Linked DNA regions of Undibacterium parvum. The protein of the gene in region 1 interacts with the protein of each later gene in a pairwise test. Links are inferred from orthologs where the notes say so. Each region holds a gene or a part of one and is shown on either strand. Other genes may lie near its edges.

Region 1 (3,142 bases):
ATTGCCGGACAAATCCTTGCCGTCTAACTCGGGCTTAATCGGATGCATAATCATCTTGGGTTGCATATCGTTGATCCAGATATACTCACCTTCGCCGTAACGCAGACTTTTGATTGCCTTCATCGCGCCCTGTTTAGCCTCATCTTCACTGAATTTATCTGGCGCAATCAAGCTGTGATAATGAAGCACCAGGCTGTGCGCAACCTCTACGGTTTGCCTGACGTTACTTTTCCGTTCTTCTATGATCAGAGATTTTTCAGAATACAGAAAAATTGCTGTTAGTGCGGCGATGCCAAGCACTGCACTGAGGATGAGGATGCCAAGTCGTTTAGCGATGCTCAGTTGATGTATTTGTCTCAAACCTAACATAGTCTTCTCCTGGGTAGAGATAGCAAGTTATTAATTTTTTCAAGGTAACTAATGTGCTTAACAAGAACAGTATCAGATTACATACTATTCCGCATGAACGAAAACCAGTTTAGTTCCAAAAAATGCATCTCGCGAATATTCTTAAGCCTAAGCCTAAGCCTTAGATTTATCTGCGACTACTGGCAGTTTGAGAATCTCAAGAATTGATCAGAATATTCGTGTTAACGCAGAAAGCCCCTTCGGAAAATATCCGAAAGGGCTTTCTAAAACCGAGACTAGCATTGATCTATGCGCCTGGCATCAGCGCATTTGATTCTAAACCTTAGGCCAAGGCCAGCGATTTATTTTTCAATTGCAGTTCTTGCTGCGGCATCGCCAATTCTGGGCTAGCACTCATCAATTCAGTGATACGGCTGATTAAAGCCTTGGCTTGTGTCGCTAACTTGAAGTGCGCAGGCTTTTGGCTCTGTACTATGCTCCAGCGCACTATCGCTGCGCGGCCACTACCATCCATCAGCGATTGCTCAAACAACCACTTTTCAAATGAACGCGTAGGCAAGTCGCTCTCTATCCATACCAGATGGTCTGAGGTCATACGTTTGCTATACGATGGGCGAACCAGAATTTCGTAAATCATTTTAAGACTCCTTGGTGGGAATCTTCGCTTCAGACTGTGTGCAGGCAAAGATTCTATACTAGCCAAAACGCAGGCATAGACAGAAGCGTTGACACAAAACGATACAAAATACGAATATTTTTAAATTATTTACTCAAATAAGTATCAAAAAAACCTTATTTCCATTAAAAACCAAGATGTTTTTAGATTTTGATGATTTTTTGCCAAAAAAAATTCACGAGGACTCGAGTCCCTATGGAGTTCAAGCATGATGAAAAGCCACTCTGAAAATAAAAAAAGCAGACTAGTAAAAGTCTGCTTTTTTGTTTGGCACTTTCCATTAACAGGAATTAAAAAGGGATGTCGTCATCCATGTCAGAGAAATTCGGTGCCGGACGCGCTGCTGGTGCAGGACGTGGTGCCGGTGCTGCGCTTTGACGTGGCGCTGACGGTGCGCCGCCACCGTAAGACTCATCATCCATAGGAGCGCCGCCGCCCATACCCTGACGACTACCCAGCATTTGCATGGTGTCGGCCTTGATATCGGTTGCGTATTTTTCTACGCCGTCTTTGTCGGTGTACTTACGGGTACGCAAGCTACCTTCTACGTAAACTTGTGAGCCTTTTTTCAGGTATTGACCGGCGATTTCAGCCAACTTACCGAAGAAAGTGATGCGATGCCATTCTGTCGCTTCTTTCTTTTCGCCGGTCGCCTTGTCTTTCCAGTTCTCGGTAGTCGCTACCGTGATGCTGGTCATGGCGTCGCCGCTGGGCATGTAACGGGTTTCCGGATCACGTCCGAGATTGCCAATGATCTGGACTTTATTGAGTGATGCCATGCGACTCTCCTATATTTCTGTGGTTCAGTGTTAAACAGTTTGTAGACGCCTACTCTACAGCGGCAGTTTTAGCGCGGCGCGGCAGTTCGGGCATTTTGCCTGCGATTATAAGCCAGAAGAGGCTTAATGCGGCGCTCACAATAAACACAGTTGATGCTCCGGCATACTGATTGAGCCAACCACCGAGCAAACCGCCGCAGGCCAGACCTAGTGCCTGCAAAGTGTTGTACACCCCCAAAGCCGCGCCCTTTGCCGCCGGTGGTGCCATACGCGACACCAAAGAAGGCTGACTCGCCTCCAGAATATTAAACGCCAGGAAGAACGCGAACAGTAAGCCTATCAATATCGCTGGGCTATCCATAAATTGCCAAAATCCCAATTGCACCAGCAACAGCAAGGCGATCGCAAAAATAAATACCTGCTTCATCTTGCCCTGTTTTTCACCAATAAAAATCGCTGGCAGCATTGCGATGAAAGAACCGAACACCACCGGTAGATACACCTTCCAGTGCGAGGCAAGGGGGATATCGGCATACTGGACCAAGGCCGATGGCACCACTACAAACATCGCGACCTGGCTCAGATGTAAGACGAATACACCTAAATTTAGGCGCATCAATTCTGGATTTTTCAACACCACGCTCAGGGGTATTTTCTCGGCGTGCGCGATGGAAGGTGCCGCTGGCGTGACCCAGATCACCACGCCTATCGCTACCACCGCCAACACCGCGGTCAATAAAAAGATACCACTCATGCCTATGCTTTGATACAAAACCGGTGCGATCACCAATGACAGCGCGAAAGTAATGCCAATAGAGCCGCCCACCATGGCCATCGCCTTGGTTCTATGCTGCTCGCGGGTAGAATCGGCGATCAGGGCAGTCAGCGCGGCCGAGATGGCACCTGCGCCCTGCACCGCGCGACCTATCAAAATGCCCATCACGGTGTGCGAGGCAGCAGCAATCAGCGCGCCCAGCGCAAACAGTATCAAGCCAATCACAATGATGCGCTTACGGCCAAATTTATCTGAAGCGATACCGAAAGGTATCTGCGCAAAAGCCTGGCTAAGGCCATAAATCCCCATCGCCAGACCGACCAGGGTTAAATTACCGCCGTCCGGCAAAGTTTTGGCGTGCAGCGCAAAAATGGGCAAAATCAGGAACAAGCCCAACATGCGCAAAGCAAAAATCGACGCCAGCGAGCTGCTGGTCAGGATTTCATGGCGATTCATCCCAGACCCAGCCGAGAGCGACTCATCAGTGCCAGCACACGCTGGAGATGTTGCGTTTATCATAATACAAAGACCATACAAAGATAA
Region 2 (3,055 bases), 2.5 Mb from region 1 along the record:
ACTCAGCTTGCGTTCGCCCATCCAATCGCCTAGTTGACTGCTAAGTTTGGCACTCGGACGACCGTCAGCCTCATTCAAAACTTGAACCGCCTGCCAACTCATAGGCGCACGCATCCCCAATCCTAAAGCTTTAGAAAAAGCCTCTTTTGCTGCAAAGCGGCTGGCCAAAAATCTCAGCCCGAGAACGCTAGACTTTGCCTTACGTGCACGATAAATAAGAATTTCATCGGAGCCGAGTATCTTCTCAGCAAATCGTTCACCACTACGCAACAAGGCGGCATCTATGCGGGAAATCTGAACGATATCAGTACCAACGCCAAAGATCATTTGGCACTTAACCTTGCCTGCACCATGATAGCCTTCATGTCGCTAACAGCCTTACTCCAGCCGACAAAAAGTGCGTGCGCAACAATCGCATGGCCAATATTTAACTCGGATATTGCGGGAATAGCCGCGATTGCCTGTACATTCGTATAATGCAGACCATGTCCGGCATTCACTTTTAAACCTCTTTTGACTGCTTCAAGTACACCTGAATGTACTCGCTCCAACTCTTTCGCTTGCGCCATTGGGTCAAGTGCATCGGCATATCGGCCGGTATGAATTTCGACAACCGTCGCACCAACTTCTTTGGATGCCTGCATCTGCTGTTCGTCGGCATCAATGAACAGACTCACGCGTATCCCCTCTGCCTGCAACTGCCTGACCGCAGATTCCACTCTCGAAAAATACTTAACAACATCAAGCCCGCCTTCAGTAGTCACCTCATCGCGACGCTCGGGAACCAGGCAAACATCTTGTGGCTTAATACTGCAAGCGAAATCTATCATTTCAGCGGTCACTGCCGCCTCTAGATTCATCCTAGTCAGTATTAGAGGACGAAGGCGTCTCACATCCTCATCTTTAATATGACGGCGGTCCTCACGCATGTGCAAAGTAATGCAATCAGCGCCAGCCTCCTCGGCGATGCGCGCTGCTTGCAAAGGATCGGGGTAAGCCGTCCCACGCGCATTGCGCAAAGTGGCGACATGATCAATATTGATGCCGAGATCAATTAATTGTGTTTGGTTGTGAATATTCATAGCCTCTGCAAATCTATCAGAATTTGTCTAGTATTTAAGGGGATACCATGTAAATGATGCGTGAGTAAAAATCGCATCAATATTTTGCTTTGCAACTGAGTAGTCGTATCAGAGTAATTCTCATTGCACATATCGAGCAGCGTTTTTCCGAGTACCCGAGGGATATTATCGCTTGCCCTAGCCGGACGCGCACCGTTTTCTGGCTCAAGTACATAATACTGATCTGCAATCAGTCTACTCTTCGACAAAGTACAAACGGATAGATCGCCGATTAAGCCAGATTCTGTCAACAAAGCCAACTCAAACTTCCTCAGCACTATTTGCGCTGGCTCGTTGTGCGCAAGTTGACTTAATGTCGATACATAATGATTAAATAATAGGGCGTGCGGTGCGTCTTTTAGGAGGAACTTCAACAACAATTCATTCAGATAAAATCCGCACAAGAGTCCGGATTTTTCTAATGGGAGCATGCCCCCTACCCACTCGGCAGAGATCAAAGTACGTATTTCAGACTTTCCACTCCAACCTAGATTCAAGGGCTGAAAGCTCTGTAAAACATTACGTAACTGTGAGTGTGGGCGCTTAGCGCCTTTCGCGACCAAAGCAACGCGGCCGTAGTCGCGACTAAACACGTCGAGAATAAGACTAGTCTCTTTATACGGATAAGAATGGAGCACAAAGCCAGGCTGATGCAAACAACGAATATCTTTTTGCAGAATTCGTTTCTCACGCGGCTTTGCGGTATTAATAGGCCGAGATGGCGGGATGATAGGCGACTTGGCACCTTGCGCCTCACCTTCAGCCAAAACCTCAAAATCGGGACGTATTAGCGCCTCCATCATGAGTCGTTTTATTCGTAGCCGTACGCACGCAAACCAGCTTCGTTATCCGCCCAGCCGGATTTAACCTTAATCCAAATTTCAAGATACACGGGACCGCCAAACAATTTTTCCATGTCTTGACGAGACTGTGTCGAGATGTCTTTGAGGCGAGCGCCTTTATTCCCGATCACCATTGATTTATGCCCATCGCGCTCGACCAAGATCGCAATAAAAATACGTCGCAAGTTACCTTCTTGCTCAAATTTCTCTAGCAACACTGTGCTGGTATAAGGCAATTCATCACCGACAAAACGAAATAGCTTCTCACGTACGATCTCCGTTGCGAGAAATTTTTCGCTACGATCAGTAATATCGTCTTCGCCGAAAACTGGAGCATTCAGAGGCAAATATTTTTTTGTCTCGCCTTCCAGATTTTCCAATTGAAATCCCAAGGTAGCAGAAACTGGCACCACCGCAGCAAAAGGAAACAAGGCCATAATTTTTTGCGCAAAGGGCATCATCACCGCCTTATCTTTAACGCGATCGGACTTATTAATCACCAAAATACAAGGTACATTTTTGGGCAACAAATCGATTACCTGTTGATCAGCCGCGCCAAAAGTTCCCGCTTCAATAATAAACAAAATGACATCAGAAGCTGTCAATGTATTCGTCACTGTACGATTTAAGGTGCGATTTAAAGGATTCGAGTGTCTGGTTTGAAATCCTGGTGTATCCACGTAAATATACTGAGCATTGTCTTTGGTCTGTATGCCTGTGATGCGATGCCGAGTAGTCTGCGCCTTGCGTGAGGTAATACTCACCTTTGCACCAATTAGCGCATTCATCAGCGTGGATTTACCAACATTAGGACGACCAACAATGGCAATGTAACCACATCGGAATTCAGAATTATCAAAGGTATCAGTCATACTGTTTTCGGATCTAAGTTATGTTGTGTTGCGACGTCAGGATTATTTATGCCATTAAAAACACCCTGAGCCGGTTTTGAATCGAGTGCTTCGCTGTCGTTGTCTATGCGACTATCCGCCTGTATGGTAGCAATCCCCGCCAGTTTCAACTGAGAAGTTCTTGGCTTACTTTTTTTTCTAGCGGCAGGGGTCTTTGAAAGTATCGACAGTGCGGTCTCCA
Region 3 (3,104 bases), 720 kb from region 1 along the record:
CATGGAATTTCTCAATTCACTTCACCCGATGCGGTCAGTGTGATGGTTGATACCGTGCACGAAGTGAGTCGTAAAATGCGCCAGAATGCGGCGTAATGTGCACTACAAAATAGTAAATAATTGGCATGCTTAAGATTTAACGAAGGCATATCGCCGCCCAGCCCAGTAGATTCGTCATGTTGCTCTGCACAACGTAGCAGCCATGCGGATCTCAAGGCAAAATGGCTGGGAAAGTGAATGAATTAGCCATATCAAATTTGCTGCATTTTGGCCTTCATTCTGTTACTTATGCACAAATTTGGGGAAACAAAAATCCACCAGAAAATTTATTTTCAGTATTTTTGTTTTTTTGCAAGTCATTGTTTTTAAACGAAATATTTTTTGCTTTTAGATTGAGCATTCTGTTGAGACCCGCATAAAACCTAGCATAAAGGGGGGGCAATAGATAGTTCTCCACAAAGTTATCCACAGAATATGTGGATATGTCAAAAAACCCTTATAAAACCGATAGTTAGCTCACTTCTTCAAGGTCTACATTAAGTTCGTGGAACATTGCATACTCAAAGTCGCACTTGACACACCGTTAGATCGCTTTTTTGACTACCGCTGGCCGACTAGCGCAATTACGAATGCAGAGGGCGAACAAGTCGTCCCAGCTTTACCGCAAATTGGGCAATTGGTGCTATTGCCGTTTGGCAGTCAGCAATTAATGGGTTTGATCGTCGCGATCAGTGATCACACCGACGTGCCTGAGGCCAAACTGAAAGATGCACTGGAATTGCGCAGCCAATTGCCAGGCTTGAGCGAAGAATGGATAGCGCTGTGCCGTTTCGCTGCGGATTACTATCAACGGCCCTTGGGTGAAGTCGCCTTGCCTGCTCTGCCACGCAATTTGCGGGTAGGCAAAGCGGGCACGCTGGAGCGCAATCTTAAAAAACTTGCCAAGCTGGTACCGGCCCTCGATGCCAATCCAAATCCAGAACCGCCGCTCAATCCGGCGCAACAAGCGGCGGTCGATGCCATTGCGGGCGCGCCAGGTTTTGCACCTAGTCTTTTGTACGGAGTGACCGGCAGCGGCAAGACCGAAGTCTACTTGCAGGCCGCGGCGAAGATTTTGGCGCAGGCGGCGCAGGCTCAAGTACTTATTTTGGTACCAGAAATCAATCTCACCCCGCAGTTGGAAAACAATATCCGCAAGCGGTTTTCTGGCATACAGATTGCCACTTTGCACAGCGGCATGGCAGAAGGTGAGCGGCTGCAGCATTGGCTGGCCGCGCATCTGGGGCAGGCCCGCATCATACTCGGCACCCGCCTAGCGATACTTGCCTCGCTACCCCATTTAAAAATGATCGTGATCGATGAAGAGCACGATCCTTCTTATAAGCAACAAGAAGGACTGCGCTATTCGGCGCGTGATCTGGCTGTCTGGCGTGCTCATCAATTGGCGATACCGGTCGTGCTGGGCTCGGCCACTCCTTCGCTGGAAAGCTGGCAGCATGCCAAAGTGGGGCGTTACCGTAAGCTGGAATTACGTGAACGGGCCGTCAAGGATGCAGTTTTACCCGTGGTGCGCGTCATCAATCAAGAGCATGAAAAACCCAAAGATGGTTTGACCACGCCGCTCATCAACGCGATACACCGTCGTCTTGAGAAGGGTGAGCAGTCACTCCTGTTTCTGAATCGGCGTGGATACTCGCCCGTGATCGCCTGCGATGCCTGTGGCTGGATCAGTGATTGCACGCGCTGCACCGCGCATCTGGTGATGCATAAGTTGGAAAATAAGTTGCGCTGCCACCATTGCGGTTACGAGCAAAGGATACCGCGTCATTGCCCCACTTGCGGCAATATTGATCTGCAACCTCTGGGGCGTGGCACTCAAAGATTGGAAGAGGGCCTGAAATTAATTTTTCCTGAGGCCAGGGTTTTTCGTATCGATGCCGATTCCACCCGCTTAAAAGGCAGCGCTGCCGCCGCCTTCGATACCGTGCACAGGGGCGAGGTGGATATTTTGATCGGCACTCAAATGGTTGCCAAAGGGCATGATTTTAAAAACTTGACCCTGGTCGGCGCGCTCAATCCCGACAGCGCCCTGTTCTCACAAGATTACCGCGCCAGCGAGCGATTGTTCGCGCAATTGATGCAGGTGGCAGGCCGTGCCGGGCGCGCCGCGCAAAAGCAGGGCGGGAATATCAGCGAAGTGTTGATACAGACCCGTTATCCCGACCATCCTCTGTACCACGCCCTGATGGCGCACGATTACGATCGCTTTGCCAATGATTTGCTGGACGAGCGTCAGCAGGCCTGCATGCCGCCGTTTATGTATCAGGCGCTATTGCGGGCCGAAGCCAAGGAGCTGCAAAGCGCTCTGGACTTCCTACATCAGGCCGCCAATTGTTGTGCTCATGTCGGCATCACCATCCATGAGCCTATACCTATGAGTATGACGCGGGTGGCAAATGTGGATAGGGCGCAATTATTGGTAGAGTCAGTCTCACGCCCAGCCTTGCAGGCGTTTTTGAAGGAGTGGATAGCGACTTTACGGGGTTTGAAAAGCCGCCTGAAATGGGGCGTAGAAATAGACCCCGTGGATATTTAAAATAAGGCAGCCCGCTTGCGCATATTCCATGCGGCTGTTGGCGGTGCATGGCTGGTACACCGCATAGATGCTCATTGTTGGGCTATGCCTGCGTAACAAGCAAGCCCGGCGCGGCTTAGCGGCGGTTTCGCTCGTTCCGCCATATGTATCACGACCTATGCCCGTTTGAATTCTTTGAAGACTATGCTAGCGCCAAACTTTGGGTGACTCAGCAAATACCCGGTCTGCGCTAGACCTTCTGTCTTCAGCTTAAGACTAGATTAAGGCTACATTAAGTATCGATTACTAATACTTGATATTTGTCGCTAGCGAAATTTGATACTTGCCCTCTACACTGGCGCTGCCTAAATGGCAATGGACGCAGGGCAAGCTTCGCAGGTGCTGCGTGCTTTCAGACACACTCTTAATAGGAATAAACGCAATGTTGAAACTCAAAGCTGGCCTGACACTGAGCGCCCTGTGTGCAGGATTGTCCGGTTGCTACGTGGTGCCTATGCAATCGTATTCT

Evidence for each region.
Region 2: the proteins of ssb (region 1) and recO interact in binary tests that used the Escherichia coli proteins (3 or more experiments, as listed by UniProt). The link is inferred for Undibacterium parvum from one-to-one orthologs.
Region 3: the proteins of ssb (region 1) and EJN92_RS08895 interact in binary tests that used the Escherichia coli proteins (3 or more experiments, as listed by UniProt). The link is inferred for Undibacterium parvum from one-to-one orthologs.

Annotation. Positions count from the first base shown.
Region 1 is NZ_CP034464.1:2,762,104-2,765,245, reverse strand. What follows is about bases 81-3,063. They hold ssb (single-stranded DNA-binding protein), read right to left. Parts: upstream 1,825-3,063; coding sequence 1,336-1,824; downstream 81-1,335. Other genes in these bases: EJN92_RS12075 (MFS transporter), read right to left, coding at 1,874-3,055; EJN92_RS12085 (hypothetical protein), read right to left, coding at 692-1,006; EJN92_RS12090 (methyl-accepting chemotaxis protein), read right to left, coding at 81-369. Outside these bases: more of EJN92_RS12090, read right to left, coding at 1-80. UniProt on the Escherichia coli protein: Plays an important role in DNA replication, recombination and repair. Binds to ssDNA and to an array of partner proteins to recruit them to their sites of action during DNA metabolism. Acts as a sliding platform that migrates on DNA via reptation.
Region 2 is NZ_CP034464.1:248,815-251,869, forward strand. The notes cover bases 1-2,896. They hold recO (DNA repair protein RecO), read right to left. Parts: upstream 1,922-2,896; coding sequence 1,079-1,921; downstream 1-1,078. Other genes in these bases: acpS (holo-ACP synthase), read right to left, coding at 1-327; pdxJ (pyridoxine 5'-phosphate synthase), read right to left, coding at 324-1,082; era (GTPase Era), read right to left, coding at 1,933-2,835; rnc (ribonuclease III), read right to left, coding at 2,832-2,896. Also shown: more of rnc, read right to left, coding at 2,897-3,055. UniProt on the Escherichia coli protein: Involved in DNA repair and RecF pathway recombination.
Region 3 is NZ_CP034464.1:2,038,828-2,041,931, reverse strand. Bases 126-3,070 are described here. They hold EJN92_RS08895 (primosomal protein N'), read left to right. Parts: upstream 126-544; coding sequence 545-2,596; downstream 2,597-3,070. Other genes in these bases: EJN92_RS08890 (hypothetical protein), read left to right, coding at 3,018-3,070. In the rest of the region: hemE (uroporphyrinogen decarboxylase), read left to right, coding at 1-96; more of EJN92_RS08890, read left to right, coding at 3,071-3,104.